2 regions of the Streptomyces sp. NPDC006385 genome follow, and region 1 is predicted to be linked to the other one. Evidence: riboswitches for the same ligand, from Rfam matches in the RefSeq annotation. Region 1 holds a riboswitch; the other holds the start of a gene.
What was found. Region 1 has a riboswitch for S-adenosylmethionine ahead of ABZ078_RS28950 (aminotransferase class V-fold PLP-dependent enzyme). Riboswitches for the same ligand answer to the same signal wherever they lie in the genome.

Region 1 (14,800 bases):
CAACATCTCGACCATGTCCGCCATCGTGATCGCGGGCGCCGGCGCGAAGGTCGTCAAGCACGGCAACCGGGCGTCGTCCTCGGCGAGCGGCTCCTCCGACGTGCTGGAGAAGCTCGGCATCAACCTGGACCTGTCGCCGCAGCGGGTGGCGCAGGTGGTGGAGGAGGCCGGCATCACCTTCTGCTTCGCGGCCAAGTTCCACCCCTCCATGCGGTTCGTGGGCGGTGTCCGGCGGGACCTGGGGATCCCGACCTCGTTCAACCTGCTCGGCCCGCTGACCAACCCCGCCCGGGTCACCGCCTCGGCCGTCGGCTGCTTCGACACCCGGATGGCGGGGCTCATCGCCGGTGTACTGGCCGAACGCGGCTCGTCCGCGCTGGTGTTCCGCGGCGACGACGGCCTCGACGAGCTGACCACGACGGCCACCTCGCGGGTGTGGGTGGTCCGCGACGGCAAGGTGACCGAGGAGGCCTTCGACCCGCGTGACGTCGGTATCGAGCTGGTGCCCGTGGAGGCGCTGCGGGGCGCGGACGCGTCGTACAACGCGGAGGTCGCCCGGCGCCTGCTGGACGGTGAGCCGGGGCCGGTGCGGGACGCCGTATTGCTCAACTCGGCGGCGGCGCTGGTGGCGTGGGAGCCGGGGGACGGTCCGCTGACGGAGCGGATCCGTGCCGGGATGGCCAGGGCGGCGGAGTCGATCGACTCGGGCGCGGCGAAGCTGACGCTGGAGCGCTGGGTCGCCGCGAGCAACAAGTAGCGCTCCACGTGGGGATGTCCCGCGATCCGGACACGGGTTGCGGGACATCGATCACTTCACGTACGTTCATGTCCAGGTCATGAGTGACAGTCATGAGGCCCCGGCCGACTGTCCGGCAACCCTCCGTCCGTGGCGGGGTGCCCCGGGTGAAGACCAGGCCGTAGGCAGCGAGGTCTGCGGCAAGCGCGGACCCCTCGATCAGCCAGGGGTCCTGGTCATCGAGGAGCCTTCCGTGAGCAAGCGAATGCGATAGGGCCGCAGAGCCCCGCCTCCGCATCCCCTTTTCCTCTTTTTCCCTTCACCGCGTCGAGCCCTCTCGGTTCCGCGGCGCATCTCACCTGCCTTCACGGGAGTCCAGCCATGTCCGTCTCCACTGTTGCCGCCGACCAGACCGTCTGCGCCCCGCTGCCTGTCCTCGGCCGGGATGTCACCGTCCCGCTCGTCACCGGCGGCGAGGTCACCTACGCCGCGCTCGACTACGCCGCCAGCGCCCCCGCCCTCCAGCGCGTCTGGGACGACGTGGCGGCCTACGCGCCGTACTACGGCAGCGTCCACCGCGGCGCCGGCTACCTCTCGCAGCTCTCCACCGACCTGTTCGAGAACGCCCGCAGGACGGTCGCCGAGTTCCTCGACTGCCGCGACACCGACCAGGTCGTGTTCACCCGGTCCACCACCGACTCGCTCAACCTCCTCGCCGCCGCCCTCCCGGACGGCTGCCAGGTCTTCGTCTTCGAGACCGAGCACCACGCCTCCCTGCTGCCTTGGCGCGACGCCCGCGTCACCTACCTCGACGCGCCCCGCACCCCGCGCCAGGCCGTCGACACCCTGGAGCGCGCCCTCGCCGACCGCACTGTGTCGGCTGAAGGGGGCCACGGCCCGGCCCTGGTCTGCGTCACCGGCGCCTCGAACGTCACCGGCGAGCTGTGGCCCGTACGGGAGCTCGCGGCCGCCGCCCACGCGCACGGCGCCCGGATCGTGCTCGACGCCGCGCAGCTCGCCCCGCACCACCCGGTGAGCGTGCGTGACCTGGACGTCGACTGGGTCGCCTTCTCCGGCCACAAGCTGTACGCCCCGTTCGGCTCCGGCGTCCTGGCCGGCCGCGCCGACTGGCTGCGTGAGGCGGAGCCGTACCTCGCGGGCGGCGGCGCCAGCCGCAAGGTCGCCCGGCGCGAGGACGGGGGAGTCGAGGTGCAGTGGCACGAGAGTGCCGCCCGCCACGAGGCCGGCTCCCCGAACGTCATCGGCGCCTACTCCATCGCCTCCGCCTGCAAGGCCCTCACCGAGGCCGGCTTCGACGACCTGGTCGCCCGTGAGCGGTACCTCATCGAGAAGGTCCGCGCGGGCCTCGCCGAGGTCCCGGAGGTCCGGGTCCTGTCCCTGTTCGGCGACGACGCCCCGCGCGTCGGCGTGATCTCCTTCGTCGTCGCGGGCTGGAACAGCTCGCACTTCGCCGCCGCGCTCTCCGCCGAGTACGGCATCGGTGTCCGCGACGGCCTGTTCTGCGCACACCCCCTCGTCCGCACCCTGCTGGGCAGCGACCCGCAGACGCAGGGCGAGTGCGGCGCTCCCGAGGCGGCCCCGGGCGAGAAGTCCCTCAACGCCATCCGCGTGAGCTTCGGCGCGGGCACGCCGGACGAGCACGTGGAGCGGTTCGTGCGGGCCGTGCGGGAGCTCGTGGCGGACGGGGCGAAGTGGAACTACCGCACGGAGGACGGCCGGTGCGTGCCCGACACGTCGGCGTGAGCGGGCGTCTGCGGCGCCTCGGCCCGGGCGTGCGTCTCCGGCACCTCGGTCTGAGCGTCCGTCTCCGGTGCCCCGCCCGGCAGCGTGAGCGGTAGCCGGGTGCCGAGGACGATCATCCGCAGGGCGCGCTCGGTGGCGTCCGTGAGCAGGTCGCTCGCCCGGTGCAGTGCCTCGGACAGGGCCATCGGCGCGGGCAGGATGCCATGGCAGGCGTCCACGCCGGGCACGTCCTGCGCGCCCTCGCCGAGCGTGCCCGCCAGGGCCAGGACCGGCCGGTCGTAGAGCTTGGCGCGCCGGGCCACCTCGGCCGGGACCTTGCCGCGCGGCGTCTGGTGGTCCAAAGCGCCCTCGGCCGTGATCACCAGGTCGGCGCGGGCCAGGCGGGTGTCCAGGTCGAGGTGGTCCAGCAGCACGTCGAAGCGGGGCAGGAGCTGGGCGCCCAGGGCGGCGAGGCCGGCTCCCAGGCCGCCGGAGGCTCCGGTACCGGCGCCCTGGCGGAGGTCGGTGTCCGGGACGGCGACGTCACGGGTGAGGACGAAGGCCCAGTTCTCCAGGGCGTCCGACAGCTCCTCGACCTGCTCGGGAGTCGCGCCCTTCTGCGGGCCGAAGACCCGGGCCACGCCCCGCTCGCCGCACAGCACGTTGTACGGGTTGCAGGCGACGAGCAGCTCCACGTCCTTCAGGCGGGTGTCGAGGCAGGACGAGTCGATGCGGTGGAGCCGGGACAACTCCCGGCCGCCGAGGCCGAGTTCGAAGCCGTCCTCGTCCAGCAGCCGCGCGCCGAGCGCCTGGAGCGCGCCCGCGCCGCCGTCCGAGGTGCCCGAGTCGCCGCAGCCGACCAGGATCCGCCGTACGCCCTGGTCGAGCGCGGCGAGGATCAGTTCGCCGACGCCGTAGGTGGTGGTGGCGCCGGGGTCGCGCTGGTCGCGCGGGACCAGGGAGAGGCCCGCGACCGCCGCCATCTCGACCACCGCCGTGTCCCCGGAGCCCAGCAGGGCGAAGTGGGCGCCGACGGTCTCCCCGACCGGGCCGGTGGCGGGCACGGTGACGAGCTGGCCCCCGGTCGCGGCGGCCAGGGCGACGGCGGTGCCCTCGCCGCCGTCCACCAGGGGGATGAGGTCGATCTGGGCGTCGGGCAGGACACGGCGTACGCCGGCCGCGATGGCGTCGGCGGCGGCCTCTGCGGAGAGGGACTCCTTGAAACCGCTGGGGGCTACGACGACACGGTTCAGCATGAGAGCTCCTTAACGGGTGACGGAGACGCCGAGCAGCGGCCAGACCGCGACGGCGAAGAGCAGGACGAGCGCGGCGGTGAGCGGGGCCAGGAAGGCGGACAGCCGCAACAGGTCGCGCGGGGTGTAGGTCGGGGTGCCGGGGACCTGGGCGAAGAGGGTGACCGGCTTGGCGGAGGCGGGCAGGGTGTGGCAGAAGCCGGCGGCCGCGGTCGAGGCGAGCGCGGCGGCGACCGGGTTGACCCCGACGCCGACGGAGGCGGCCACCACCAGCGGCACCAGGACGGACGAGCGGGCGGAGCGGGACTGCAGGACCAGGTGGGCCGCCGTGCTGATGACGATCACGATCACCAGGAACACCACCGGGGGCTCGTTCGTCGGCAGCCCGGAGACCAGCCACTTCGCCGCTCCCGAGTCGGCGAGCGCGACGCCCATCGCCATCGTCGCCGCCATGAACAGCAGCAGGGACCAGGGGACGGTCTTCAGCGCGTCCTTCAGGCGTACGGTGCCGAGGGCGGGCGAGGAGGCGACGACCGCGCCGATCAGCGCCACGATCGCGGGCGACAGATGGTGCAGCGGCTCGCTGCACCACAGCAGCACGACCGTGGCGAGCAGCAGCGCGCAACGCTTCTCCGCCTGGGCCCAGGGGCCGGTGACCGGCTGCTCGCTGTGCTCCTGGATCTGCTCGGGGGTGATGTGGACCGGTCCGCGCCGGTCCTCGCGGCGGGTCGTCGTCCACAGCACCAGCTCGGCGGCCAGATGGGACGACGTCACGGCCAGCGGAAGGCCCAGCAGCAGCCACTCGGTGAAGCCGATGTGCTCCCCGGTCGCCTCGAACAGCACCGACACGGTGATCAGATGCGCGCCGGCGCCGATCAGGGTCGCCACCGCCGACAGCAGGATCACGGTCGGGAACAGCAGTGCCAGCATCACGACCAGGCGCTTGCGGTCGGCGAGGACCTTGGCGAGGGCCAGGAACACCGGCAGCGCGAGCGCGGCCCGGCCGGAGGTGGCCGGCACCGCGAACGCCGTGACGACCAGCGCCGCCGTCGTCAGGTGCACGAGTTGCCGTACGGTGCGGGCGCCGCTGACCAGGAACACCGCTGCCCGCCCGGCGAGTCCGGTCCGGGTCACCGCCGCCGCCAGGACGAAGGCGCAGATCAGCAGCCACACCGTGGAGTCACCGAGGGTGCCGAACAGGGTGTCGTTGCTGATCACGCCGGTCACCGTGAGGGCCAGCGCGGCGCCCAGGGCTATGTATGTGTCGTCGATCGACGTCCCGATCCACGCACAGGTCGCGAGGACGAACACCGCGAGGGTGAAGCGGGCGTCTCCGCCGAGCCCCGTGAAGTTCCCGGGAATGGCCAGCAGCGTGCACAGCGAGAGCGCCACACACAGGGCAGTGATAGCTCGTAGGTTCAATGTCACGTCATCGAGGGTTCACCCGGGCGGTGAGCCGTCGATGAGCCGAACATGAAAGGAACTTCACCCGGTGGGAAGCCGGTACCCCATCCCGCGCACCGTCTCCACCCGCTCGGGGCCGAGCTTCTTGCGCAGCGTGCGGACGTAGACGTCCACGATGTTGGAGCCGGGGTCGAAGTCGTAGCCCCATACGTGGGAGAGGATCTGCTCGCGGGACAGCACCTGCCCCGGATGCCGCAGGAACAGCTCCAGCAGCACGAACTCACGGGCCGTCAGGTCGACGGTGCGCTCGTCCGCCCTGGCCCGGCGCGTGCGCAGGTCCAGGCTCAGCGAGCCGGCCTTCAGCACGGTGACCTCCGGCGCCCTGGCGGCCGTACGCAGCCTGAGGCGCACCCGGGCGAGCAGTTCCTCGAAGCGGAACGGCTTGGTCATCCAGTCGTCGGCGCCGCCCTCCAGGCCGGCCACCGCGTCTCGTACGGAGTCCCGCGCGGTCAGCACGATCACGGGGGTCGTCACCCGTGCCTCGCGCAGCTCGCGCAGGATCGTGAAGCCGTCGCGTCCGGGCAGGTTGATGTCCAGGATCACGAGGTCGAAGCCGCCGGTCAGGGCGTACTCGTAGCCAATGTCGCCGTCGGTGACGGCGGTCGTGGTGAATCCGTTCGAGCGCAGCCCCTTCTCCACGAAGGAGGCGATGCGCTCCTCGTCCTCCACGATGAGGATGCGGTTCACGTGTCTTGCCTTTCCGGTGCGGGTGAAGCATGCAGAACGAGGGTGAAGGTGGCGCCGCCGCCGGGGGTGTCGGACAGGCGTACCTGGCCGTGGTGCCCTTCGGCGATGGCCTTGACGATCGCCAGGCCGAGTCCGGCGCCCGAGCCGCGTGCTCCCCGGCGGGCGGTGCCCCGCCGGAAGCGTTCGAAGATGATCTCGGCGTCCGCCGGCTGGACACCGGGGCCCGAGTCGGCGACGTACAGCTCGATGTGCGGTCCGACGACCCGGGAGCCGATGCGGATGGTCTGGCCCGGCATGGTGTGCTGCACGGCGTTCTGCGCGAGCTGCACCATGGCCTGGGTGATCCGCTGGAAGTCCAGCTCGGACTCCACGTCGGCGACCTCGGCCAGCCGCCAGTCGCGTTCGCCCAGGGTGCGGGCCTTGACGAAGACGTCGGCGGTGAGTTCGGCGACCTGGGCCGGTTCGGGTACGACGAAGTCGGGTCGTTCGGTCTTGGCGAGCAGCAGCAGGTCCTCGACGATGCGGCTCATCCGGTCCAGTTCGTCGGTGACCAGCCGGACCGTTTCGTCGCGTTCGGCCGGGTCGTCGCCCATGACCTCCAGATGGCCGCGCACGATGGTGATCGGGGTGCGCAGCTCGTGACCGGCGTCGTCGACGAACTCGCGCTGCGCGGCGAAGGCCCCCTCCAGCCGGTCGAGCATGCCGTTGAACGTCTCGGCGAGCGCGGCTATGTCGTCCTTGCCGTGCACCGGGATCCGGCGGGTGAGGTCCTGCTCGGTGATCTGCGCCGCCGCGACCCGCACCACGCGCACGGGCTTGAGGATGCGTCCGGCGACCACCCAGGCGATGCCCGTGGTGAGCAGCAGGGCGACGCCGGAGATGATGAGCAGGGTGCGGAACACCTTCTCCACCCGCTCCCGCTCGGGCTGCGGATGGAAGGCCACGACGAACGCGGCGTCCGGCTCCGCACCCGCGCGGGCCACGGTGACCTTGGCCCACCGGATCTCGCCCTCAGGCCGGTGCAGGGTACCGGTGGAGTCGGGCGAGTCGAAGATACGGCGTTTGGCGTCGTCGTCCTCGTGCAGGGGCAGTGCGACGGAGATGTCGCTCGGCTGCCGCAGCTGACTGAGACCGCCGTTCGTCCCGCGCACCAGACCGACCAGTTCCTCGTCGGCGTCGGGGTTCTGCCGCTCCAGGAAGTCCTTCAGCAACTGCCTGGCACTGGAGAACGGAGCGCCCGTCGCCGGGTCCCCGCCTTCTTCGAAGCCGGCGAACTCGCCGGCCTCCTGGGTGAGGAGGCGGTTGATCCGGTTGTCGACGTCCCGCATCAGGAAGGAGCGGGTGGTCGTGGTCACCTCGATGAGCGCGACCGTCATGACCAGCAGCAACCACAGCAGGATGCGGACCCGGGCGGTGACCCGTCTGCGGCCCGGGTCAGGGGGTGTCGTCGGGTCCGTCGTCGTCGGGTCCGTCGTTGTCCGCACCCTGGCCGTTGTCGTCGTCATCGTCATCATTCGTGGGACTGTCGGTCACCGGAGGCCGTGGCACGACCTCGTCGGTCGGCGCCGGCTCGGGTGAGGGCGTCGGCTTGGGCTTGGGCTTGAGGGTGGGGGTGGTCGCGGGCGTGGGGCTGTCGCTGTCCAGCACCACCTCGGACGGAACCTTCGGCGCCGAAGGACGGTCGGTGAGCGCGAAGCTGGTGGCGGCGATGCCCAGCGGGATCAGCACGACGGCGGACAGGGCCGCCATACGACGAGTGAAAGCCATGTGCCCGATCCTGTGCCCCGAACCCGGCGAGAAGGATGAGGGCCGGATGAAGAACTCTTCATCCGGGACTGCGCGACGAGGAGGGCTCTCAGCTGTCCAGGCCGATGGCGAACGCGGCCTCCAGGTCGTGCTGCGAGTACGTGCGGAACGCCACGTGCGTGTCCGTCCCCTCCACGCCGGGGATCTTGCTGATCCGGCCCGGGATCACCTCGGCGAGATCCTCGTGCCGCTTCACCCGCACCATGGCGATCAGGTCGTACGTCCCGGTGACCGAGAAGACCTCGCTGACGCTCTCCAGCGCGGCGATCCGCTCGGCGATCTCGGGGATCCGGTCCACGCTGGTCTTGATGAGGACGATCGCGGTGATCACGGCTGGTTCTCTCCCTCGGGGGCCGGAGCAGGGGCGGCACTCACTCTAGTCCTACGGCCGAATCGGGCCCACGCGTAGCCGAAGCCGACCCCGAACCCCACCAGGTGCGCCAGATACGCCACCCCCGGCCCCTGGTGAGCCCGCCCCGCCGCCACCCACTGCAGGGCCGCCCAGAAGGGCAGCACGACCCAGGCCGGGAAGCGCAGCGGCAGGAAGAGGAGGAAGGGCAGCAGGCTTGTCACGCGTGCCCCGGGGAAGAGGAACAGGAACGCGCCGAGGACCGCGGAGATCGCCCCGGACGCGCCGACCAGGGACTGGGTGGAGTCGTCGTTGGCGGCCGCGTAGCCCAGCAGGGCCAGGTAGCCGCAGCCGAGGTAGAAGAGGGTGAACTGGAGGCGGCCCATCCGTTCCTCCGCCATCACCCCGAAGACGTAGAGGAAGAGCATGTTGCCGAGCAGGTGCACCCAGCTTCCGTGGACGAACAGGGCGGTGGCGGGGGTGAGGGCGGCCCGGGGCGCGCCCTCGAAGAGGTCAGCGGGCACCACGCCCCAGCGGTGGAAGTAGGCCCGCTGGGCGGCGAGCAGCCCGTCGCCGGAGCCGTACGCCGGATTGAGCCCCGCCGCCGGCCCGAGAAGGAAGATCAGGCAGCACAGGGCGATGAGCCCGTACGTCACCGGCGCCGGTGACCGCAGGACCGACCGGCCGGCCCTGCCGAACCGAGCTCCGAAATGCGCCACGCGCCAGTTGCCGATCATGAATACAGAGCATGACGTAACGGGACGCACGCACACAGACCGCCTCGCCGCCCAGGACGGACGGGCGGCGAGTACCCGCCAGGCCGTAGGGTTACGAGCCACACGCACCCGGGAGTCAGGGGTGTCACGGACAATGGAAGACCTAGAAGGAAAGAGCACGGTCACGATGACGGTTCCCCTGCCGACCGCCACGACGCGGTGGCGCTGCACCCTCTGCGGCAACCTCACGCGCTTCGACGTGACGCGCTCGTCCCGGGTCGTCGAGTACGTCCACCTCGATCTGGCCGGCGAGCCCAAGATCGAGGAGCGCGAGGTGCTCAGTGAGACGATCGAGTCGGTGCGCTGCCGCTGGTGCAACGCCGTGGACAAGGTGGAACTCGTGGACAGGCCGGGCGCCGGCTCCTGACGATGGGGGTCCCCCCGCTCGGGCGAAGCTGAGAGCGGGGGAGGGCCCGCACAGAAATTGGGGTGTGACGGATGGTGGAGACACAAGGCGGGGGGCCGGGCGACGGCGCCGCCGAGGTGCTCGACCGTCCGCTGCCCGACGGCGTACGGCGCAAGGTCGTGCAGATCGTGTCCGACGGGTTCGGCGGGCTGACCGTCGGTGAACTGCCCGCACAGTTGCGACAGTACGCCAGGTTCGCCCCGAACCGCCGGGCCAAGTTCGCCGGCAACGCCATGGCGGCGGCGCTGGAGACCGATCCACTGTTCCGGCAGCGCATCGGGGAGAAGTTCAGAGAGGCCCAGCCGGAGCTCTCCGGCGCCCTCGACTCCGGCTCGGCACCTCCGGCCGCGGACCCGCTCGACGTGGCGGCCGCGGCCTATGTTCTACGGCCCACCGGCTGGGTCAAGCTCGTCACCGCGGCCGGCGAGGAGGCCCAGCGGGCCGACGCCGAACGCGCCGACGAGGAGAACCGTGCCGAGCTGGAGCGGCTGCGCGAGGAGCTCGCCCACGCCCGCGAGCACACCCGGCACGAGACCGAGCGGCTGCGCACCGAGCTGGACGCGGCCAAGAAGGAAGCCGAGTCGCTGCACCGGAAGCTGCGCTCCGCCCTCAGTGACGTCAAGCGCGGCGAGGCCGCCCTGCGTAAGATCCAGGGCGAGATCGAGGCCGTGCGGGCCGAGGGCCACGCCCAGGTCTCCGCGGCCGAGAGCGAGACCCGGCGGCTCAAGGCGCGGCTCGGGGAGGCCGAGGCGGCCCTGGAGGCCACGCGTAGAGCCGCCCGCGAGGGGCGCAGCGTCGAGGACATGCGTGTACGGCTGCTGCTCGACACCCTCCTGGACGCCACCCAAGGGCTGCGCCGGGAGCTGGCGTTGCCGCCGGTGTCCGTGCGGCCCGCCGAGACCGTGGACGCGGTCGAACCGGGCCGCATGACCCCGAAGGACATCGCCGCACGGGCGTTGTCCGAGAACGACCCCGCGATCCTCGACCAGTTGCTCGCCCTGCCGCAGGCCCATCTGGTGGTCGACGGCTACAACGTCACCAAGACCGGCTACCCCCAGATGCCGCTGGAGAAGCAGCGACTGCGGCTGCTCGGCCAGCTCTCCCAGCTCGCGGCGCAGACCGGCGCCGAGGTGACCTGTGTCTTCGACGGGGCCGAGCTGGCCGCGCCGGTGCTGCTCGCGCCGCCGCGCGGGGTGCGGGTGCTGTTCTCCAAGCCGGGTGTGACCGCGGACGAGTTGATCCGCCAGCTGGTGCGCGCCGAGCCGCCGGGCCGGCCGGTCATCGTCGCCTCGACCGACCGCGAGGTGGCCGACGGGGTGGCACGGGCCGGGGCGCGGCCGGTGGCGTCTGCGGTGCTTCTCAAGCGGCTGTCCTGAAAACGCCAACCTACAGGCGCAATGCCCGAATTGGGGCAACCGTCACGCAACGTAGTGTCAAGCCGATATCACTCCACGTGAGTTGTGTGCAAAGAATGCATGGTGTGACGAGAATTTTCTTCTGAGGATTTGATCTGATCACAGGAAGGTCACTAGGGTCGGCGCCGAACCTCCGAGCAGGTGATCACTCAGAAGAAGGGTTTCACCTCCGTGGCGTCCCATCGTCGACCCAAGCATCCGAGCCGAGCACGCGTGACCGTGCTGACCACAGCCGCCGCCGCTGCCGTGGCCATCAGTTCGCAGGCCGCCAACGCCGCGCCCGGCGAGAAGCCGAGCAAGGACGAGGTCAAGGCCAAGGTCGACAAGCTCTACGAACAGGCCGAGGCGGCCACCGAGAAGTACAACGGGGCCAAGGAGAAGCAGGAGAAGCTCCAGAAGGAGATCTCCACCATCCAGGACGACGTGGCCCGCGGCCAGGAGGAGCTCAACGGGCTGCGCGACTCCATGGGCCTCGCGGCCGCCGCCCAGTACCGCACGGGCAGCATCGACTCCTCCGTCCAGCTGTTCCTGTCGTCCGACCCGGACGACTACCTGGACAAGGCGTCCACCATGGACCAGCTGAGCGCCCAGCAGGTCGACTCGCTGAAGAAGATCCAGCAGAAGCAGCGCGAACTCGCCCAGCAGCGCGCCGAGGCCGCCGACAAGCTCAAGGACCTCTCCTCCACCCGCACCGAGCTGGGCAAGAAGAAGAAGGAAGTCCAGGGCAAGCTCGCCGAGGCGCAGAAGCTGCTCAACTCCCTGACGGCCGCGGAGAAGGCCGCCCTCGCCGAGGAGGAGGCCCGCGCCAGCCGCTCGTCGGCCGCCCGCGTGGACCTCGGCAACGCCTCCGCCGCCTCCGGCCGGGCCATGGCGGCCTTCCAGGCCGCCCAGAGCAAGCTCGGTTCGCCCTATGTCTACGGAGCCACCGGCCCGTCCTCCTACGACTGCTCGGGCCTGACCTCCTGGGCCTACGCCCAGGCCGGCGTCTCCATACCGCGCACGTCGGAGGCGCAGTCCGGCATCGGCACCCGCATCTACTCGCAGAGCGATCTCCAGGTCGGCGACCTCGTCTTCTTCTTCAACGACCTGCACCACGTCGGCCTCTACGCCGGCAACGGCCAGATCATCCACGCTCCGCGCACCGGCACGGTCGTCCGGTACGAGTCGATGGACACCATCGGCGGCCCGTTCATGTGGGGCGTCCGGGTCTGACCCGACCCTCCAAGATCAACACAGCGCACCGCCCGAACGAGCGAATCCCGAGACCCCCGGCTGACCCCACGCCCCGCCTATGACCTGCGTCAGAGGCGGGGCGTCACTTTGCGTGCCCGGCGCGGTCGTTGGTCGTCGCCCTCGCACGGAGCTACTGTCTGCCGCGTTTCCCCGGTCGCCGGGGAAGGTCCTTGTCGCCAGCGGAAGGAGAGCTGCTTCCCGTGGGGTCCCATCGCCGCCTTGCATCGTCCGGGTTCGACCGGGGCGCCGGTGCAGCGCTCTGTGTCATGTCAGCCGCCGCCACGGCCCTCGGGGTCGTACCGGCCACGGCCGCGCCGCACGACGACACCCGGGCCAAGGTGGACCGCCTCTACGAGGAGGCCGAGAAGGCCACCGAGGCCTACAACAAGGCCGACGAGCGCGCCGACAAGCTCCGCGAGCAGGTCGGTGACGCCCAGGACCGGATCGCCCGGCAGCAGGAGAGCATCAACTCCATGCGGGACACCCTCGGTGCGCTGGCCGGCGCTCAGTACCGGTCCGGCGGCATCGATCCCTCCCTCGCCCTGCTGCTCTCCGAGGACCCGGCCGACTACCTGGACAAGGCCGCCCGCATCGCCCGGATCAGCGCCCACCAGGCCGGCGAGCTGCAGGACCTCCAGGACGCCATGCGCCTCGTCGCCCAGGAGCGTGCCGAGGCGGCCAAGAAGCTCACCGAACTGGAGAAGAGTCGCAAGGTCGTCGCCGCCCACAAGCGGACCGTCGAGCGCAAACTCGCCGAGGCCCGCAGGCTTCTGAACTCCCTCTCGGCGACCGACCGCGCCGCCTTCGACCGCGCCTCCCGCTCCGGCCGCGCCGACCTGCCCGACTTCGGCAGCGCCGTCGCCCCCTCGGCCCGCGCGGCGGCCGCCGTCGCCGCCGCCCAGACCGCGCTGGGCAAGCCGTACATCTGGGGCGCCAACGGCCCCTCCGGCTTCGACTGTTCGGGCCTGATCCAGTGGTCGTACGCCCAGGCCGGCGTCTCCATGCCGCGCACCTCGCAGGGCCAGCGGTACGCCGGCCGGCAGGTCCCGCTCTCCGAGGCCCAGCCCGGCGACGTGGTCACCTACCGTTCCGACGCCAGTCATGTCGGGATGTACGCGGGCAACGGCCAGGTGATCCACGCGCCCTACCCGGGCGCACCCGTGCGCTACGACCCGGTGGGCATGATGCCGGGGGCGACGGTCACCCGGGTCTGACGCTGGTCCGACGCGGGTCTGACCGCCGCGCCCTCCCCGCCGTACGATCGGGAAATGGCTGGTCGAAGGCGGGGGTCGGGAACGCGCGTCGTCGTCGCGCTCTGTCTGCTGCTCGTCTCGCTGGTGGGCTGCGGCGGGCGGCCCGCCACCGACCGTGCCGAGGCGGAGGTGCAGCGCCTGCTCGACCGGCGGGCGGCCGCGGTACTCGACCGCGACGAGGCGGCGTATCTGCGGACGGGCGCGCGGGACCGGTTCGGCAACCTGGGCGCGCTGCCCCTCGCCGACTGGTCGTACCGCCTGACCGGACTGCGGCGCACCGGTGACACCGCGACCGCCCAGGCCGAACTCCGCTACCGCGTCCGGGGCTACGACCGGTCTCCCGTCAGCGCCGGCCGCACGCTGAGCCTGAGCCGGGACGCGGAGGGCCGCTGGTACGTCGAGGCGGAGCGGCCCGCGAAGGGCTCCGCCCAGCAACTGTGGGACCAGGGCGAGGTGAGCGTCGTCCGCGGTGAGCACAGCCTCGTCCTGGGCGTCGGGCAGTCCGAGAAGGCGCTGCGTTCGTACGCGGCGCTGGCGGACCGCGCGGTGCCGGCCGTGTCCCGGGCGTGGGGCGGGGACTGGGCCCGGCACGTCGTCGTCCTCGTACCCGGGTCGCTGACCGGCATGGCGGGGCTGCTCGGCTCGCCCGCCTCCTCCTACCGCGGGATCGCCGCGGTCACCACCGGCGAGACCGGCGCCCGGGCACGGGCGCCCGCGGACCGGATCGTCGTCAACCCCGACGCGTACGGCGTCCTCGGCGACACCGGCAAGCAGGTCGTCCTCACCCACGAGACCACCCATGTCGCCACCCGCGCCCACACCACCGCCGCCACCCCGCTGTGGCTCTCCGAGGGTTATGCCGACCGGGTCGGCTACCTCGGCAGCGGCCGCTCCCCGTCCCAGGCCGCGCCCGAGCTGTCCCGTGCGGTGTCCGAGGGGCGGGCGCCGCGGGCCCTCCCGTCCGACGAGGACTTCGGCTTCAGCGGCGACGCGGGCAGGCTGGCGCTGGCGTACGAGAGCGGCTGGATGGCCTGCCGGATGATCGCGGAGCGCTGGGGCGAGGTCGCGCTCATCGACTTCTACCGGGCCGTGGGCGCCCACGAGCGGCGGTCCGGGGCGGTCGAGGGGGCGATGCGGGACGTGCTGGGGACGTCGTTGGAGGAGTTCACCGGCCAGTGGCGGGAGTATCTGCGGGCGCAGTTCGGCTGAACCGCGCAAGCGGTCGGGGCGAGGTCCGGTCGGTGACTCAGTCCGGCCGGTCAAGCTTCGCGATGGCCTCCGTCAGCCAGGCGCGCTCCGCCTCGCCCGTCGCCCGGGCCACCCGCAGCATGCCCTGCCGGAACAGGTCGTCGGCCTGCTCCGCCCGTACGGGCTCGCCGTCCGCGTAGAAGAAGCTCGTGGGCGCGGTGAGGAACTCCAGTCTGCGGCGCAGCACGTCGGCCTGTTCCCGGGGGTCCGGGAGGTGTCGCAGGAAGGCCAGGACCGTGTTGAAGCGCACCTGGTCCGTGATCTCCACCTGTTTCGGGTGGCGCAGGCGTTCCAGCAGGTCCTCGCGGCCTTCGCCGGTGAGGGAGAGGATCCGGCGCGGGGCGGCGCCCGCCCCCGGCTCCGCGTGCTCGTCGAGCTTGCCGGCCTTGAGCAGACGCGTGATCGCCGGGTAGAGCGCGCCGTCGCTGACG
Region 2 (14,800 bases), on a different contig from region 1:
TGAGGAAAGCTTCAGGCAGGCCTTCGAGTACGCCCCCTCCGGCATGGCCATCGCCGAGATGGGCGGCGACCAGCACGGCCGGATCCTGCGCACCAACGACGCCCTGTGCCGCCTGCTGGGCCGCCCGGCCTCCGCGATGCGCCGTTACTCCTTCTCCGACCTCGTCCACCCCGAGGACATCGGCACCCTGCTGCGCACGTCCGCCGAGGGCGGGCGCGCGGAGCTCAGGCTCGGTCGCCGCGACGGTACGTACGTCTGGGTCAGCCTGCGCAACAGCGTCGTGGCCGACGCCGCCGACGGACCCCGCTTCCTGCTCACCCACGTCGAGGACATCGAGGAGCGCAAGCGCCGCGAGCTGCAGCTCGCCCACCGCGCCTCCCACGACTCGCTCACCGGACTGCCGAACTCCGCCGAGCTGCGCTCCCGCCTCTCCGCCCGCCTGTGCAAGCGGCCCGCCCACGCGGGCGCCCTGGAGTCCACGGACACGGCCTACGGCCACCCCGCCGTCTACGACGCCAACGGCCACGGCTTCGACTTCCGGCCGCCCGGCGCGGCGCCGTACGACGGCTTCGACCACCACGTCCACACGGTCGCCCCGGTCGAGGGCGAGCGGGACGACGGGGCCAAGGGGCTCGCGGTGCTGTTCTGCGACCTCGACGGCTTCAAGTCGATCAACGACCGGTTCGGGCACAACGCGGGTGACGCGGTGCTCATCGAGGTGGCGCGGCGGCTGTCCCGCGCGGTGCGCGACGGCGACACCGTCGCCCGGCTCGGCGGCGACGAGTTCGTGATCCTCGCCGACGGGCTCGGCCGGGCCGACGCCCAGGACCTCGCCGTACGCCTGCGCAACGAGATCATCCAGCCGATCCGGGCCGAGGGGCGGGCCGTCCGCGTCGGCGCCAGCTTCGGCATCGGGTGGGCGCACTGCGGCATGACCGCGGACGAAGTGTTGAAGTCCGCTGACGAGCGGATGTACGTAGAGAAACGATCTCGTCCCAAACAGCACCGACGCGCCGGGTAACCCCCAGGTCAGCGAGTTGATGCGATCCGAGTCACCCGTTTGGGCCAGCGAGAGCGGGTAGGCTCGCCATCCTGACCACACGTATCGCATCCGCCCGCACCTGGTGAGGAGTACCAAAGGGATGACGTCCGGCAACAACGGCGCCAGCACGCCTGAGGACGACGACCCGTTCGGCTACCTCTACGCCGACGGGCAGGCCAACGGAGCCCAGCCGCCGTCCGGTGGCTACGGCTATCCGAACTCGGTCAACCGCGTGCGCGCGGTCGGGCAGCGCCAGTACGGCCAGCAGGCGGCCGCGCCCCAGATACCGCAACAGCAGGGCGCGTACAACCGGCCGAACGCCCACTACGCGGCGCCGGAGACGTTCCCCGGCGGGGCGCCGACGGCCCCGCAGCAGCCGGCGTACGGCGGCGGCAGCGGCCGCGGCTCAGGTCCCAACACCAAGGGCCTGCTGATCGGCGCGATCGCCGTCGTCGCGGCGGTCGTCATCGGCATCAGCGTGGCCATGCTGGGCGGCGGCGAGGGCGACAAGGACCAGGGCGGCAACGAGGCCCAGTCGGACCCGACGCAGTCCCAGAGCGCGGAGTCCAGCCCGTCGCAGGGCGGCGACCAGGCGGCGAACGAGGAGGACCTGCCGGCGATCGACGCCAAGGCGCTGGCCCTCGCCGGCGGCGCCACCACCGCGTCCGACATCAAGGGCGCCAAGGCCGACGGCGGCGTCTACGTCACCGGCTTCAACCAGGTCGGCTCCTCCGTCACCTGGACCGCCAACGGCATCCCGAAGTCCGGCAAGTACACCGTGTTCGTCGGCTACAGCGTCCCCGGCAAGGACCAGAACGCCACGCTCACGGTCAACGGCACGGCGGCCAACACCCCGGTCGACCTGAAGAACTGGGCGGGCGCCGCCGAGGGTGACTACGAGAAGGGCTGGACGGAGACCTTCAACTACGTCCAGCTCAACAAGGGCACGAACACGATCAAGGTGTCGTGTGAGCAGGGCAACCAGTGCGATGCCCTGATCGACCGGCTGTGGCTGGTCAAGGGCTGGGTCAGGTCGTAGCCGTCAGGCCGCGGTGACCTCCCCGGTCACCGCCACCCGCCCCAGCAGCTCCTCATAGGCCCCCCGGTCGAACTCCCCCGCCACCGGTGCCACCACGCTCGCCGCGCTCAGTGCCGTCGCGCGGGTCAGGCGGTCCGGCCACGGCAGGTGCTCCACCAGTCCCGACAGCAGGCCCGCGACCGCCGCGTCGCCGGCGCCGGTCGGGTTGCCGTGCAGGCGGGTGGGTGGGGTGGCTCGCCAGCGGCCCTCGGGGGTCAGGGCCAGGAGGCCGGTCTCGCCGAGGGAGGCGACGACTGCTCGGGCGCCGCGTCTGCGGGCGTCCTGCGTGGCGCGTGACGGCTCGTGGGAGCCGGTCAGTTCGGCCAGCTCGTCGGCGTTGGGCTTGATGATGTCCGGGCGGGCGGCGACGCCCCGGCGCAGTGCCTCGCCGCTGGTGTCCAGCAGGACGGGTACCCCGGCCGCCTTCGCGGCCCGCACCAGACCGGCGTACGCTCCCACCGGCAGCCCCGGCGGCAGGCTGCCGCACAGGGCGACCGCGGCGGCCGGGGTGAGGAGATCCTCGTACGTCTGCTGGAAGGCGGACCACTCGGCGGGGGTGACCGTCGGGCCGGGTTCGTTGAGCTGGGTCGTGTCGCCGGTGTGGTCGTCGACCACGGCGATCGTGCGCCGGGTCGCGCCCGTCACCGGGACCAGCGCGTCCACCACGCCCGGCGTCGCGGAGAGCTGCTCCTGTACGGCGCGGCCCGTCGCGCCGCCCACGAAACCGGTGACCATCACCTCGTGACCGAGGGCCGCGAGGACGCGGGCCACGTTCAGGCCCTTGCCGCCGGGGCGTTCGGTCACCTCGGAGACCCGGTGGGACGCGTGGGGCCGTAGGGCCCGGACGCGGTAGGTGATGTCGAGAGCGGTGTTCAGCGTGACCGTGAGGATCACCCGGGCCGACCTCCCCCGCAGAAGTTCAGAATGCGCCTGCCGTCTGTCTGCCGGACGCTTCGCCCGGAGGGTTGATCATGTCAAACGGGCGGCGGCCATCCCAGTCTCCCAGGACAACCGCCGCCCTCAACAGCGGGACACATCACCCCAGTTGGGGCTCAACCACCCATTCGCCCCGGCGCATCACGCCCTTGAGGTCGAAGGCGGAGTCCAGCACGACCAGGTCGGCGTCCTTGCCGGGCTCCAGGGAGCCGATGCGGTCGTAGCGGCCGAGCAGCCTGGCGGGGTTGGCGGACAGGGCCGCCACCGCGTCCTCGACCGGCAGCCGGTCGATCGTCACCGCCCGCTTGAAGGCACGGTCCAGGGTGAGGGTCGAGCCCGCGATCGAGCCGCCTTCCACGAGCCGTGCGACGCCGTCGGCCACCTCCACCTCCAGCGGGCCGAGCATGTAGCGGCCGTCGCCGAAGCCTGCCGCGTCCATCGCGTCCGTGATGAACGCGATCCGGTCCGCGCCCGCGCGGTGAAACGCGAGCCGAAGCGCGGCCGGGTGCAGATGCGTGCCGTCGTTGATCAGCTCGACGGTCACCCGCTCGTCCTCCAGCAGGGCGGCGATCGGGCCCGGCTCGCGGTGGCCGAGCGGCGGCATCGCGTTGAAGAGGTGCGTGGCGACCGTCGCGCCCGCCTCGATCGCCTCCAGCGTCTGCTCGTACGTGGCGTCCGTGTGCCCGATCGCCGCGATGACGCCGTGCTCGGCGAGGAGGCGTACGGAGTCGATGCCGCCCGGCAGTTCGGTGGCGAGGGTGACCATCGTCGCGTGGCCGCGCGCCGCGTCGATCAGCTTGCGGACCTCCGCCGGGTCCGGGTCGCGCAGCAGCTCCTCGGAGTGGGCGCCCTTGCGGCACGGCGAGATGAACGGGCCCTCGAAGTGGATGCCGGCGACGTCGCCCTGCTCGGCGAGTTCGGAGAGGAGGCCGGCTCGTTGGGCCAGGAAGTCCATGTCGCCGGTGACGGTGGAGGCGACGAGGGTGGTGGTGCCGTGCAGGCGGTGGGTGTGGATGCCTTTGACTACGTCGTCCGGCGTGCCTGACGTGAACGATGCTCCGCCGCCGCCGTGGTTGTGGATGTCCACGAACCCTGGCAGGAGCCAGTGGCCGTGGAGGTCGATGCGGTGGGCGTTTTCTGGGGCTGTGCCGGTGATACGGGTGCCGTCGACGATCACTTGCGCGTCTTTGACGGTTCCTGTGGGCATGACCACGTGGGCGCCGGAGAGGATCAGGGGTGCTTTGCCCGTCGCGGGGTGCGGGCTCGTCGTGGCTGGTCGCGCAGTTCCCCGCGCCCCTAGGTCCGCTGCCATCAGGGGGTTACCTCCGTACGGTCGGTGTGGTCGAGGAGATCCCAGGCCAGGAGGCCGGCACCCAGGCATCCGGCGGTATCGCCCAGGGCTGCGGGGACGATGGACGGCAGCCGCTGGAAAGTCACCCGCCGCCGGACGGCCTCCCGCAGCGGTGTGAACAACGTTTCCCCCGCCTCGGCCAGCCCGCCACCGATGATCAGGGTGCGCGGGTCCAGCAGGGTGAGCGCGGTGACCAGGCCGTCGGCGAGCGCGTCCACGGCCTCCTGCCAGACCCGTACGGCGTTCGGGTCACCGGACGCGACGGCCTTCGCGCAGTCCGCGGCGTCCGCGTCCCGGTCCCCGCAGGCGGCGGCCCACGCCTCGCTCACCGCCGCCGCGGAGGCGAACCGCTCCAGGCAGCCGCGCTGCCCGCACGGGCAGGGCGCCCCGCCGGGCCGTACGACGATGTGGCCGATCTCGCCCGCGAAGCCGTGCGCGCCCGCCTCCACCCGGCCGTCGATGCCGATGGCGCCGGCGATCCCGGTGCCGAGCGGGACGAAGAGGAAGCGGTCGGCGCCCCTGCCCGCGCCGATCCGGCCCTCGGCGAGACCGCCGGTGCGCACGTCGTGGCCGAGGGCGACGGGGACGCCGCCGAGCCGTTCGGAGAGCAGCCGCCGCAGGGGTACGTCCCGCCAGCCCAGGTTGGCCGCGTAGGCGGCGACGCCCCGCTCCTCGTCGACGATGCCGGGGACGGCGACGCCGACGGCGGCCGCGGGCTCGCCGAAGCGCTGTTCGCCGTACGCGCGCAGCTCGGCGGCGAAGTCCAGGATGCCCTCGACGACCGCGTCCGGCCCGCGCTCGCGGCCGGTCGGGCGGCGGGCCTGGTGGAGCAGGGGGGTCGCGGGGGCCCGCGCCGGCAGCCGCTGTCCGATGCCGCCCTCGCCGGGCGCAGCGGCGCTCGCCCCCGCCAGGGCGGCCTTCATCCCGGTGCCGCCCACATCGAGGGCGATGACATGTCTCACGGGGACAGTTTGGCTTGTGTACCCGCGAGAGGTCTAGTCCACTTACGTGGTGTAGACCTTAGGGGGCAATTTGTATGACGTTTCGAAAGCTTTCGAACATGGGTGTGGGGCGGTTTTGCGTGCAGCGGCGTAGGCGTACGGGAACGATCGCGGCGGTGTCCGCACTGGGCCTGACGGCGGTCCTGGCCGGCTGCGGGCTGACCGGCGGCTCGGGCGAGGTCACGCTGAAGCTGGTCGCGGCCGACTACGGCGACAGCCCGGCGAACAGCTCCGAGAAGTACTGGGACAAGCTCGTCAAGGAGTACGAGAAGGAGCACCCGGGCGTCACCATCGACGTCACCGTGTACTCCTGGAACGACGTCGACGCCAAGGTCAAGGGGATGGTGGCCGCCGGGGAGGCGCCGGACCTGGCGCAGATCGGCGCGTACGCCGACTACGCCGCGAAGGATCTCCTCTACCCGGCCGACGACCTGCTCTCCATCTCGGTCCAGGCCGACTTCGTCTCGCGGCTCGCGGACGCGGGGCAGGTCAACGGGGTGCAGTACGGCATTCCGTTCGCCTCCTCCACGCGCCTGCTTTTCTACAACAAGACCCTCTTCCAGCAGGCCGGCATCACCCCGCCGACGACCTGGAAGGAGCTGGCCGCCGACGCCGAGGCGCTCAAGGCGGAGGGCGTGAAGTACCCGTACGCGCTGCCGCTCGGTCCGGAGGAGGCGCAGGCCGAGACGATGCAGTGGCTGCTCAGCGGTGGCGGCGGCTACACCGACTACGACCTCGGCACGTACAGCATCGACTCCGCGGAGAACGTCGCCACCTTCGGCTGGCTCAAGGACAACCTGGTCGGCAAGGGGCTCACGGGGCCGGTGGCGCCCGGCGAACTCAACCGGGCCGACGCATTCTCCGCCTTCGCGGCCGGTGACGTCGGCATGCTCAACGGGCATCCCTCGCTGATGCAGATGGCGACGAGGAAGGGCGTGAAGTTCGGCATGGTGCCGATGCCCGGGGCTCAGGGGCCGACGAAGCTCTCCATGGGTGTGGCCGACTGGATGATGGCCTTCAAGCAGAACGGGCACGCCGAGCAGGTGGGCGAGTTCCTCGACTTCGTCTACGACAAGCAGAACGTGCTGGACTTCTCGCAGCGGTACGACCTCCTTCCGGTCACGAACTCCGCGTCCACGCAGATGGCGGCGGCCAAGCGGGACGCCGACCTCAAGCCCTTCCTGGCGCAGCTTCCGCTCTCCGAGCTGTACCCGGTCGGCCGGACCTCCTGGGCCGCGGTCAGCGCGGAGATCAAGCAGCACATCGGCCGGGCGGTGTCGCCCGGCGGCAACCCGTCGGTGATCCTGGAGCAGCTGCAGTCGACGGCCGCGCGGGCGGAGAGCGCGGAGTAGGCGGCGGCCGCGGCACTGTCAGTGGCTGGGGCTACGGTGCCAGGCATGAACCAGCACCAGGACGGGGGCCGGCCGGACACCGGCCTCGCCGAGCGTGAGCAGGCCATCCTCGCTCTGGAACGGCGGGGCTTTCCCGGGCCCGGCGCCAAGGAGCGGGCGATACGGGAGGAACTGGGCCTGGCTCCCGTCCGCTACTACCAGCTCCTGAACGCCCTGCTGGACGACCCACGGGCGCTGGCTCACGACCCGGTCACGGTGAACCGGTTGCGGCGGGTACGGGAGGCGCGGCGGGCAGAGCGGTGAGCGAAGGGGTACACCCGCCCCCGCCTGGATAGGGTCGCCGTATGGGCAGTCACAAGGATCTGACCGATTCCGACTCGACCGACTCCGACGCGACCGACTCCGACGCGACCGGTTCCGTGAACCCCCTGCCGACCCCCACGACCCAGCCGGGGCGGGACGGGCTGGACGCCATCCTCGCGCGGCCCGGGCGGGCGCTGGTGGCGTTGGACTTCGACGGGACGCTCGCGGCGATCGTGCCCGACCCGGAGCGGGCCCGCGCCCACCCCGACGCCGTGCCGGCGCTCGCCGCGCTCGCGCCGAAGGTGGCCGCCGTCGCGGTGATCACCGGACGTCCGGCCGAGGTGGCCGTGCGGTACGGCGGTTTCGCGGGGGTCGCGGGGCTGGAGCACCTCGTCGTGCTCGGGCACTACGGCGCCGAACGCTGGGACGCCGTCAGCGGTGCGGTCACCGCACCGGACCCGCACCCCGGTGTCGCGGCCGTCCGAGCCGAACTGCCGCGGCTGCTGGAGGGGACCGGCGCCTGGATCGAGGACAAGGGGCATGCCGTCGCCGTGCACACCCGCCGCGCGGCCGACCCCCAGGGCACCTTCGAGGCGCTGCGCGAGCCCCTGCGCGACCTCGCCGCCCGCAGCGGACTCATCGTCGAACCGGGGCGGATGGTCCTCGAACTGCGCCCGCCCGGCATGGACAAGGGCGTGGCGCTCAGCGAGTACGTCCGCGAACTCGGCGCCGAGTCCGTCCTCTACGCCGGCGACGACCTCGGCGACCTCCCCGCCTACGCCGCCGTCGACGAACTCCGCTCCGAGGGCACCCCCGGCCTCCTGGTGTGCAGCGGCAGCGAGGAGGTCACCGAGCTGTCCAAGCGCGCGGACGTCGTCGTCGACGGCCCGGCCGGGGTCGTACGGCTGCTGCGGCGGATCGCCGATCAGGCGGACTGACCGGAGCCCTCCTCCAGCGCGTGCAACTGGTCCACGAACCACTGGGCCGGCGGGAGGGCGGTCGCGGCCGCCGCCAGCCGCTTCGAGCGTTCCGCCCGTTCCGCCGGCCCCATGGACAACGCCTCGTGCAGCGCCCGCGCCGTGTCGACCACGTCGTACGGGTTGACGGCGATCGCGTCCTCGCCCAGTTCCTCGAAGGCTCCGGCTTCCCGCGACAGCACCAGCGCGCACCCCTCGTCGGAGACGACCGGCATCTCCTTCGCGACGAGGTTCATGCCGTCCCGGATGGGGTTCACCAGCGCCACGTCCGCCAGCCGGTACGCGGCCAGCGACCGCGCGAAGTCGTCCTTCACATGCAGCACGACAGGGCTCCAACCGGGCGTTCCGAACCGGGAGTTGATCTCCTCGGCCAGCCGCTGCACCTCGGCCGTGTAGTCGCGGTACACCGCGAGGTCCTGCCGCGAGGGGTAGGCGAAGGCCACGTGCACCACGCGCTCGCGCCACTCGGCGTGGGATTCCAGGAGCCGGCGGTAGGCCAGCAGGCCGCGCACGATGTTCTTCGACAACTCCGTGCGGTCGACCCGGACGATGGTCCGGCGGCCCTCGCCGATCTCCTCCCGCAGCGCCGCCATCCGCTCCTCGACGTCGCTCTCGTGCGCCCGCCTGCGCAGGAAGTCCGCGTCGGCCCCCAGCCCGTGCACGCCGACGCGCGTGCCCCCGAGCCCGCCCGCGAACCGCTCGGCGCACGCCATGAACGCGTCCGCCCACCGCTGCGTGAGAAAGCCCAGCCGGTCCGCGCCCAGCATGCCGCGCAGCACCTGCCCGGCCACGTCGTCCGGCAGCAGCCGGAAGTACTCCGGCGGTGCCCACGGCGTGTGCGAGAAATGGCCGATCCTGAGATCCGGGCGCAGTTCGCGGAGCATGCCCGGCACCAGCGTCAGGTGGTAGTCCTGGACCACGACCGCCGCACCCCGCGCCGCCTCCTCGGCGAGCGCCTCGGCGAACGCCCGGTTGTAGGTCTCGTACGACGCCCACTGCCGCCGGAACTCCGCGTCGAAGACCGGCTCCAGCGGCGTCTGGTACAGCATGTGGTGCACGAACCACAGCACCGAGTTCGCGATGCCGTTGTACGCGTCGGCGTGCACGTCGGCCGGGATGTCCAGCATGCGCACGCCGTCCTCGCCGACCCCGCGCCGGACCGCCTCCCGGTCCCCGTCGGACAGCGCGGAGCACACCCACAGCGCGTCCGCGTCCGAGCCGATGGCGGACAGTCCCGAGACCAGCCCGCCGCCGCCGCGCTTGGCGTTCAGCGAACCGTCCTCGCCCACCGCGTAGGAGACCGGGCCGCGGTTCGACGCGACCAGCACCTTGGCCGCGCCCTGCGTGGAAGCCGTGGAAGCCGTGGAAGTGGAAGCCGTAGAAGCCGTGGAAGCCATACGCCTCAACCTAGCCCGGCCCGGAAACGCTCAAACGTGCGGTTCCGCTCAGTGGCCGGTCCGTATACGGCCGGTACCGGACGTTCACGCGACCCTGCGCGCCGCGTACTCGGCGATCTCCACCATCGGCGGCCGCTCCTCGGTGTCCACGGAGTACGTGCGCGGCTCGAACCCGTCCTCGCCCCGCTCGAACTGGGTGAGGGCGGGCCGTACGAGATGCCCGCGCGCCAACCGGAGCTGGGCCGTGCGGTAGATCGCCGCGGACATCCGGCCCAGGGCCTGGCCGTCCTGGTGGCGGTGCTTGCGCACGCCCACGTCCACCTGGGCCAGGGCGTCGAGGCCCACCAGGTGCAGGGCGTCGACCAGCATGCCCAGCTCCACGCCGTACCCCACGGGGAACGGGAGCTGTTCCAGCAGCGACCTGCGGGCCGCGTACTCGCCGCCCAGCGGCTGCACGAAACCGGCCAGCTGCGGCCAGTGCATGTTCAGCAGCGGGCGGGCCATCAGCTCGGTGACCCGGCCGCCCTGACCGGCCGCCGTGCCGAGGGGGCGGTCGTACATCGCCTTGACCAGGTCGACGCCCGGCTCGGTGAGCAGTGGCCCGACGATGCCGGAGACGAAGTCCGACGAGAACTCCTTCAGGTCCGCGTCGACGAAGCAGACGACGTCCCCGCGCGTGACCAGCAGGGAGCGCCACAGCACCTCGCCCTTGCCGGGCACGGCCGGGATGCGCGGGAGGATCTCGTCCCGGTGCACCACGGTCGCGCCGGCCGCGGCGGCCACCTCGGAGGTGCGGTCGGTGGACCCGGAGTCGACGACGACGATCTCGTCGACCAGCGGAATCTGCCGCACGAGGTCGTGATGGATGATCGCGACGATGTCGCCGACCGTCTCCTCCTCGTTGAGCGCGGGCAGCACGACGGAGACCGACTGGCCCGACCGCTGCTTCGCGGCCAGTATCTGGTGCGGGGGGCGATCGGTCACGGACCAGGAGCGGGTGCTCAGCCAGCGCTCGACTTCTTCCAGCACGGTCGGCGGCTCCTCACTGTTTGTCTCGCGGTTCGGACGACTATCTCAACTGTCCTTGCCGTCGGTTACAGTCTTGAACAACGCGGATGACCATCGCATGTCCAGGGTCGGCCGCTGTCGACAACCGAATACAGCTCATCCAGAGGGGCAGAGGGACACGGCCCGATGAAGCCCCGGCAACCCTCCAGCCGGCACTCGTAGGTCACTGGCGACCACTGCGCGAGGCTCCCGGCTAGGGAAGGTGCCAAATCCGTCTCACGGCGAAGTGCGTCGTGAGGAAGATGAGGAGAAAGGGCCTCGCCTCACATGGCTGTGCAGACTGTTGCAAGCACCACCGACTCCACCGTCGACCTCGGTCCCGCCGCGGCGCTGTCCTGCCGCGAGTGCGGTCACCGGGTACCCCTCGGACCGGTCTTCGCGTGCGAGGAGTGTTTCGGCCCGCTGGAGATCGCGTACGACTTCTCGGCCTACGACACCGAGGAGCTCCGCAAGCGGATCGAGGCGGGCCCCGCGAACATCTGGCGCTACGCGCCCCTGCTGCCCGTCCCCGCCGACGTGGCCGGCAAGCCGAACCTCAACCCCGGCTGGACCAAGCTCGTCAAGGCCGACAACCTCGCCCGTGAGCTGGGCGTGACCGGCGGCCTGTACGTGAAGGACGACTCCGGCAACCCGACGCACTCCTTCAAGGACCGTGTCGTCGCCCAGGCCCTGGAGGCCGCCCGCGCCTTCGGCTTCACCACGCTGTCCTGTTCCTCCACCGGCAACCTCGCCGGCGCCGTCGGTGCCGCCGCGGCCCGCGCCGGCTTCCGGTCCTGCGTGTTCATCCCGCACGACCTGGAGCAGGGCAAGGTCGTCATGGCCGCCGTCTACGGCGGTGACCTCGTCGGCATCGAGGGCAACTACGACGACGTGAACCGTTTCTGCTCCGAGCTGATCGGCGACCCGGCCGGCGAGGGCTGGGGCTTCGTCAACGTCAACCTGCGGCCGTACTACGCCGAGGGCTCCAAGACCCTGGCGTACGAGATCTGCGAGCAGCTCGGCTGGCGGCTGCCCGACCAGATCGTCGTCCCGATCGCCTCCGGCTCCCAGCTCACGAAGATCGACAAGGGTCTCCAGGAGCTGATCAAGCTCGGGCTGGTCGAGGACAAGCCGTACAAGATCTTCGGTGCGCAGGCCGAGGGCTGCTCGCCGGTGTCGACGGCGTACAAGGCGGGGCACGACGTGGTCCGCCCCCAGAAGCCGAACACCATCGCCAAGTCCCTGGCGATCGGCAACCCGGCCGACGGTCCGTACGTCCTGGACATCGCGCGCCGCACGGGCGGTGCGGTGGAGGACGTGACCGACGAGCAGGTGGTGGACGCGATCAAGGTGCTGGCGCGCACGGAGGGCATCTTCGCCGAGACCGCCGGTGGGGTGACGGTGGGCGTCACGAAGAAGCTCATCGACAACGGCGTGCTGGATCCGACGCTGACGACGGTCGTGCTGAACACCGGCGACGGCCTCAAGACGCTGGACGCGGTGGCGGGTACGGGGCTCACCGCGACGATTCGCCCCAGCCTGGAGTCGTTCCGGGATGCCGGGCTCGTCTAGTCGTTGTTGGTCTGCGGGCTGGTGGCCCGCCCCTGAGTAAGTGATCCCACCGGAGGTTTTCACCGTGAGCGTGACCGTTCGCATCCCCACCATCCTGCGTACCTACACGGGCGGCCAGGCCGAGGTGAGCGCCGAAGGCGCCACCCTCGCCGAGGTCATCGCCGATCTGGAGAAGAACCACACCGGGATCGCCGCCCGGGTGCTGGACGACCAGGGCAAGCTGCGGCGGTTCGTCAACGTGTACGTCAATGACGACGACGTCCGTTTCGAGCAGGGGCTTGAGACGGCCACCCCGGACGGCGCCGGAGTTTCCATCATTCCGGCCGTCGCCGGCGGCTGACCGAATGACCGATCATTACCGTCGGTAATGCCAGTTACCGAGCGTTCATCGAATTGCCCCCTCCGTGAGAGAAGCGGAGGGGGCAATTCTGTGTGGTTGAGCGAGGTACAGTTGGGGAACGCGCCGCCGATCCACGGGTCGGCAGCCCTTGATTTCTGCCGCTCGCCCGACAAGAAGTAGCCAAAGTGTGCGGGTTTTATGCGGCTTTTGCTCCCTTTGCCTGGCCCGACTTGACCTGAAGTCAGGGGAATTTTCCCCACATTCCCGACCGGTCGTGCCCGGATTTCTCGTCCGATTGACCTGTTGCAGACGGCAGTTGGGCAGATACATTCAGCCGCGGTCGACGCGTTCCGGCGCACGCCCCCGACCGATGGGGGGTGAGGTCTGACCCGGATCCGCGAAGTGTGGATCTGTGCAAGGGCCAGTAATAGGGGAGTTAGGCATGGCTCAGGGCACCGTCAAGTGGTTCAACGCGGAGAAGGGGTACGGCTTCATCGCGGTCGACGGTGGTGCGGATGTTTTCGTCCACTACAGCGCGATCCAGATGGACGGGTACCGCACCCTGGAGGAAGGTCAGCGGGTCGATTTTGAGATCTCGCAGGGCCAGAAGGGGCCGCAGGCGGACATGGTCCGTCTGGCGGCCGGCTGAAGCACGCGCCGACTGACTGCAGCGACGTTCTTCTTCGAAGGGCCCGCACCTCCCGGGGTGCGGGCCCTTCGCCATGTTCCGGCCCTGTCCGGGACGGGTCCGGACCTGTTCCGGACCTGTTCCGACGTGTTCCGGACCGGTCCCGGACGTGTTCCGGACCTGCTCCCGCCCGGCCGGGCGCCCCGCCCGATCCCCGAGAGCCGCTTGCACTCGACAGGGGCGAGTGCTAATCATTGGCGTTAGCACTCTGAAGGTGAGAGTGACAAAGAAGGACCGGGTCGGTGAGGCCCGCAGGCCGGGTGGGGCAAGGAACCACGAGGTCGGCGAGCCGTCCGTCGCGGGCGCGGGCGCGGTCCGAAGGAATCACCCCCAGTCCTGGAGGGACCACTTCACATGGCCAAGATCATCGCGTTCGACGAGGAGGCGCGGCGCGGCCTCGAGCGCGGCATGAACCAGCTCGCGGACGCCGTGAAGGTGACGCTCGGCCCCAAGGGTCGCAACGTCGTCCTCGAGAAGAAGTGGGGCGCCCCCACGATCACCAACGATGGTGTGTCCATCGCCAAGGAGATCGAGCTCGAGGACCCGTACGAGAAGATCGGCGCCGAGCTGGTCAAGGAAGTCGCCAAGAAGACGGACGACGTCGCCGGTGACGGTACGACCACCGCGACCGTTCTCGCCCAGGCCCTGGTCCGGGAGGGTCTGCGCAACGTAGCCGCCGGCGCCAACCCGATGGCCCTCAAGCGCGGTATCGAGAAGGCCGTCGAGGCCGTCTCCGCCGCCCTGCTGGAGCAGGCGAAGGACGTCGAGACCAAGGAGCAGATCGCCTCCACGGCCTCCATCTCCGCCGCCGACACCCAGATCGGTGAGCTCATCGCCGAGGCCATGGACAAGGTCGGCAAGGAAGGCGTCATCACGGTCGAGGAGGCCCAGACCTTCGGTCTGGAGCTGGAGCTCACCGAGGGCATGCGCTTCGACAAGGGCTACATCTCGGCGTACTTCGCCACCGACATGGAGCGTATGGAGGCCGTCCTCGACGACCCGTACATCCTGATCGCCAACTCGAAGATCAGCTCCATCAAGGACCTGATCCCGCTCCTCGAGAAGGTCATGCAGTCCGGCAAGCCGCTGCTGATCATCGCCGAGGACGTCGAGGGCGAGGCCCTGTCCACCCTGATCGTCAACAAGATCAAGGGCACCTTCAAGTCCATCGCCGTCAAGGCCCCGGGCTTCGGTGACCGCCGCAAGGCCATGCTCGGCGACATCGCCATCCTCACGGGCGGCGAGGTCATCTCCGAGGAGGTCGGCCTCAAGCTGGAGAACGCCACGCTCGACCTGCTGGGCCGCGCCCGCAAGGTCGTCATCACCAAGGACGAGACCACCATCGTCGACGGTGCCGGCTCCTCCGAGCAGGTCAACGGCCGCGTGAACCAGATCCGCGTCGAGATCGAGAACAGCGACTCGGACTACGACCGCGAGAAGCTCCAGGAGCGCCTGGCGAAGCTGGCCGGCGGTGTCGCGGTCATCAAGGCCGGTGCCGCCACCGAGGTGGAGCTCAAGGAGCGCAAGCACCGCATCGAGGACGCCGTGCGCAACGCCAAGGCGGCCGTCGAGGAGGGCATCGTCGCCGGTGGTGGCGTGGCCCTGCTCCAGGCCTCCCAGGTCTTCGAGAAGCTGGAGCTCGAGGGTGACGAGGCGACCGGCGCCAACGCCGTGAAGCTCGCCCTGGAGGCCCCGCTGAAGCAGATCGCCGTCAAC

Region 2: it holds a riboswitch for S-adenosylmethionine, as region 1 does, so the genes downstream of both, thrC (threonine synthase) here and ABZ078_RS28950 (aminotransferase class V-fold PLP-dependent enzyme) in region 1, are expected to answer to the same signal.

What each region holds. Positions count from the first base shown of each region.
Region 1 covers NZ_JBEXQG010000045.1:51,420-66,219, reverse strand. The annotation lists gene trpD (anthranilate phosphoribosyltransferase) at 1-757, shown strand, start outside; SAM riboswitch class IV at 833-949, shown strand; gene ABZ078_RS28950 (aminotransferase class V-fold PLP-dependent enzyme) at 1,118-2,500, shown strand; gene ABZ078_RS28945 (glycerate kinase) at 2,455-3,735, opposite strand; gene ABZ078_RS28940 (SLC13 family permease) at 3,745-5,154, opposite strand; gene ABZ078_RS28935 (response regulator transcription factor) at 5,218-5,883, opposite strand; gene ABZ078_RS28930 (ATP-binding protein) at 5,880-7,259, opposite strand; gene ABZ078_RS28925 (small secreted hydrophilic protein) at 7,318-7,650, opposite strand; gene ABZ078_RS28920 (Lrp/AsnC ligand binding domain-containing protein) at 7,739-8,020, opposite strand; gene ABZ078_RS28915 (rhomboid family intramembrane serine protease) at 8,017-8,775, opposite strand; gene ABZ078_RS28910 (hypothetical protein) at 8,942-9,181, shown strand; gene ABZ078_RS28905 (NYN domain-containing protein) at 9,253-10,596, shown strand; gene ABZ078_RS28900 (NlpC/P60 family protein) at 10,807-11,847, shown strand; gene ABZ078_RS28895 (NlpC/P60 family protein) at 12,069-13,082, shown strand; gene ABZ078_RS28890 (hypothetical protein) at 13,137-14,330, shown strand; gene ABZ078_RS28885 (PadR family transcriptional regulator) at 14,368-14,800, opposite strand, start outside.
Region 2 covers NZ_JBEXQG010000009.1:19,922-34,721, forward strand. The annotation lists gene cdgB (diguanylate cyclase CdgB) at 1-1,021, shown strand, start outside; gene ABZ078_RS09340 (CBM35 domain-containing protein) at 1,143-2,081, shown strand; gene ABZ078_RS09345 (1-phosphofructokinase family hexose kinase) at 2,085-3,014, opposite strand; gene nagA (N-acetylglucosamine-6-phosphate deacetylase) at 3,157-4,263, opposite strand; gene ABZ078_RS09355 (ROK family protein) at 4,368-5,369, opposite strand; gene ABZ078_RS09360 (extracellular solute-binding protein) at 5,525-6,760, shown strand; gene ABZ078_RS09365 (DUF3263 domain-containing protein) at 6,806-7,063, shown strand; gene otsB (trehalose-phosphatase) at 7,105-8,001, shown strand; gene ABZ078_RS09375 (trehalose-6-phosphate synthase) at 7,989-9,368, opposite strand; gene ABZ078_RS09380 (glucosyl-3-phosphoglycerate synthase) at 9,522-10,466, opposite strand; SAM riboswitch class I at 10,599-10,754, shown strand; gene thrC (threonine synthase) at 10,773-12,056, shown strand; gene ABZ078_RS09390 (MoaD/ThiS family protein) at 12,121-12,396, shown strand; gene ABZ078_RS09395 (cold-shock protein) at 12,839-13,045, shown strand; gene groL (chaperonin GroEL) at 13,439-14,800, shown strand, end outside.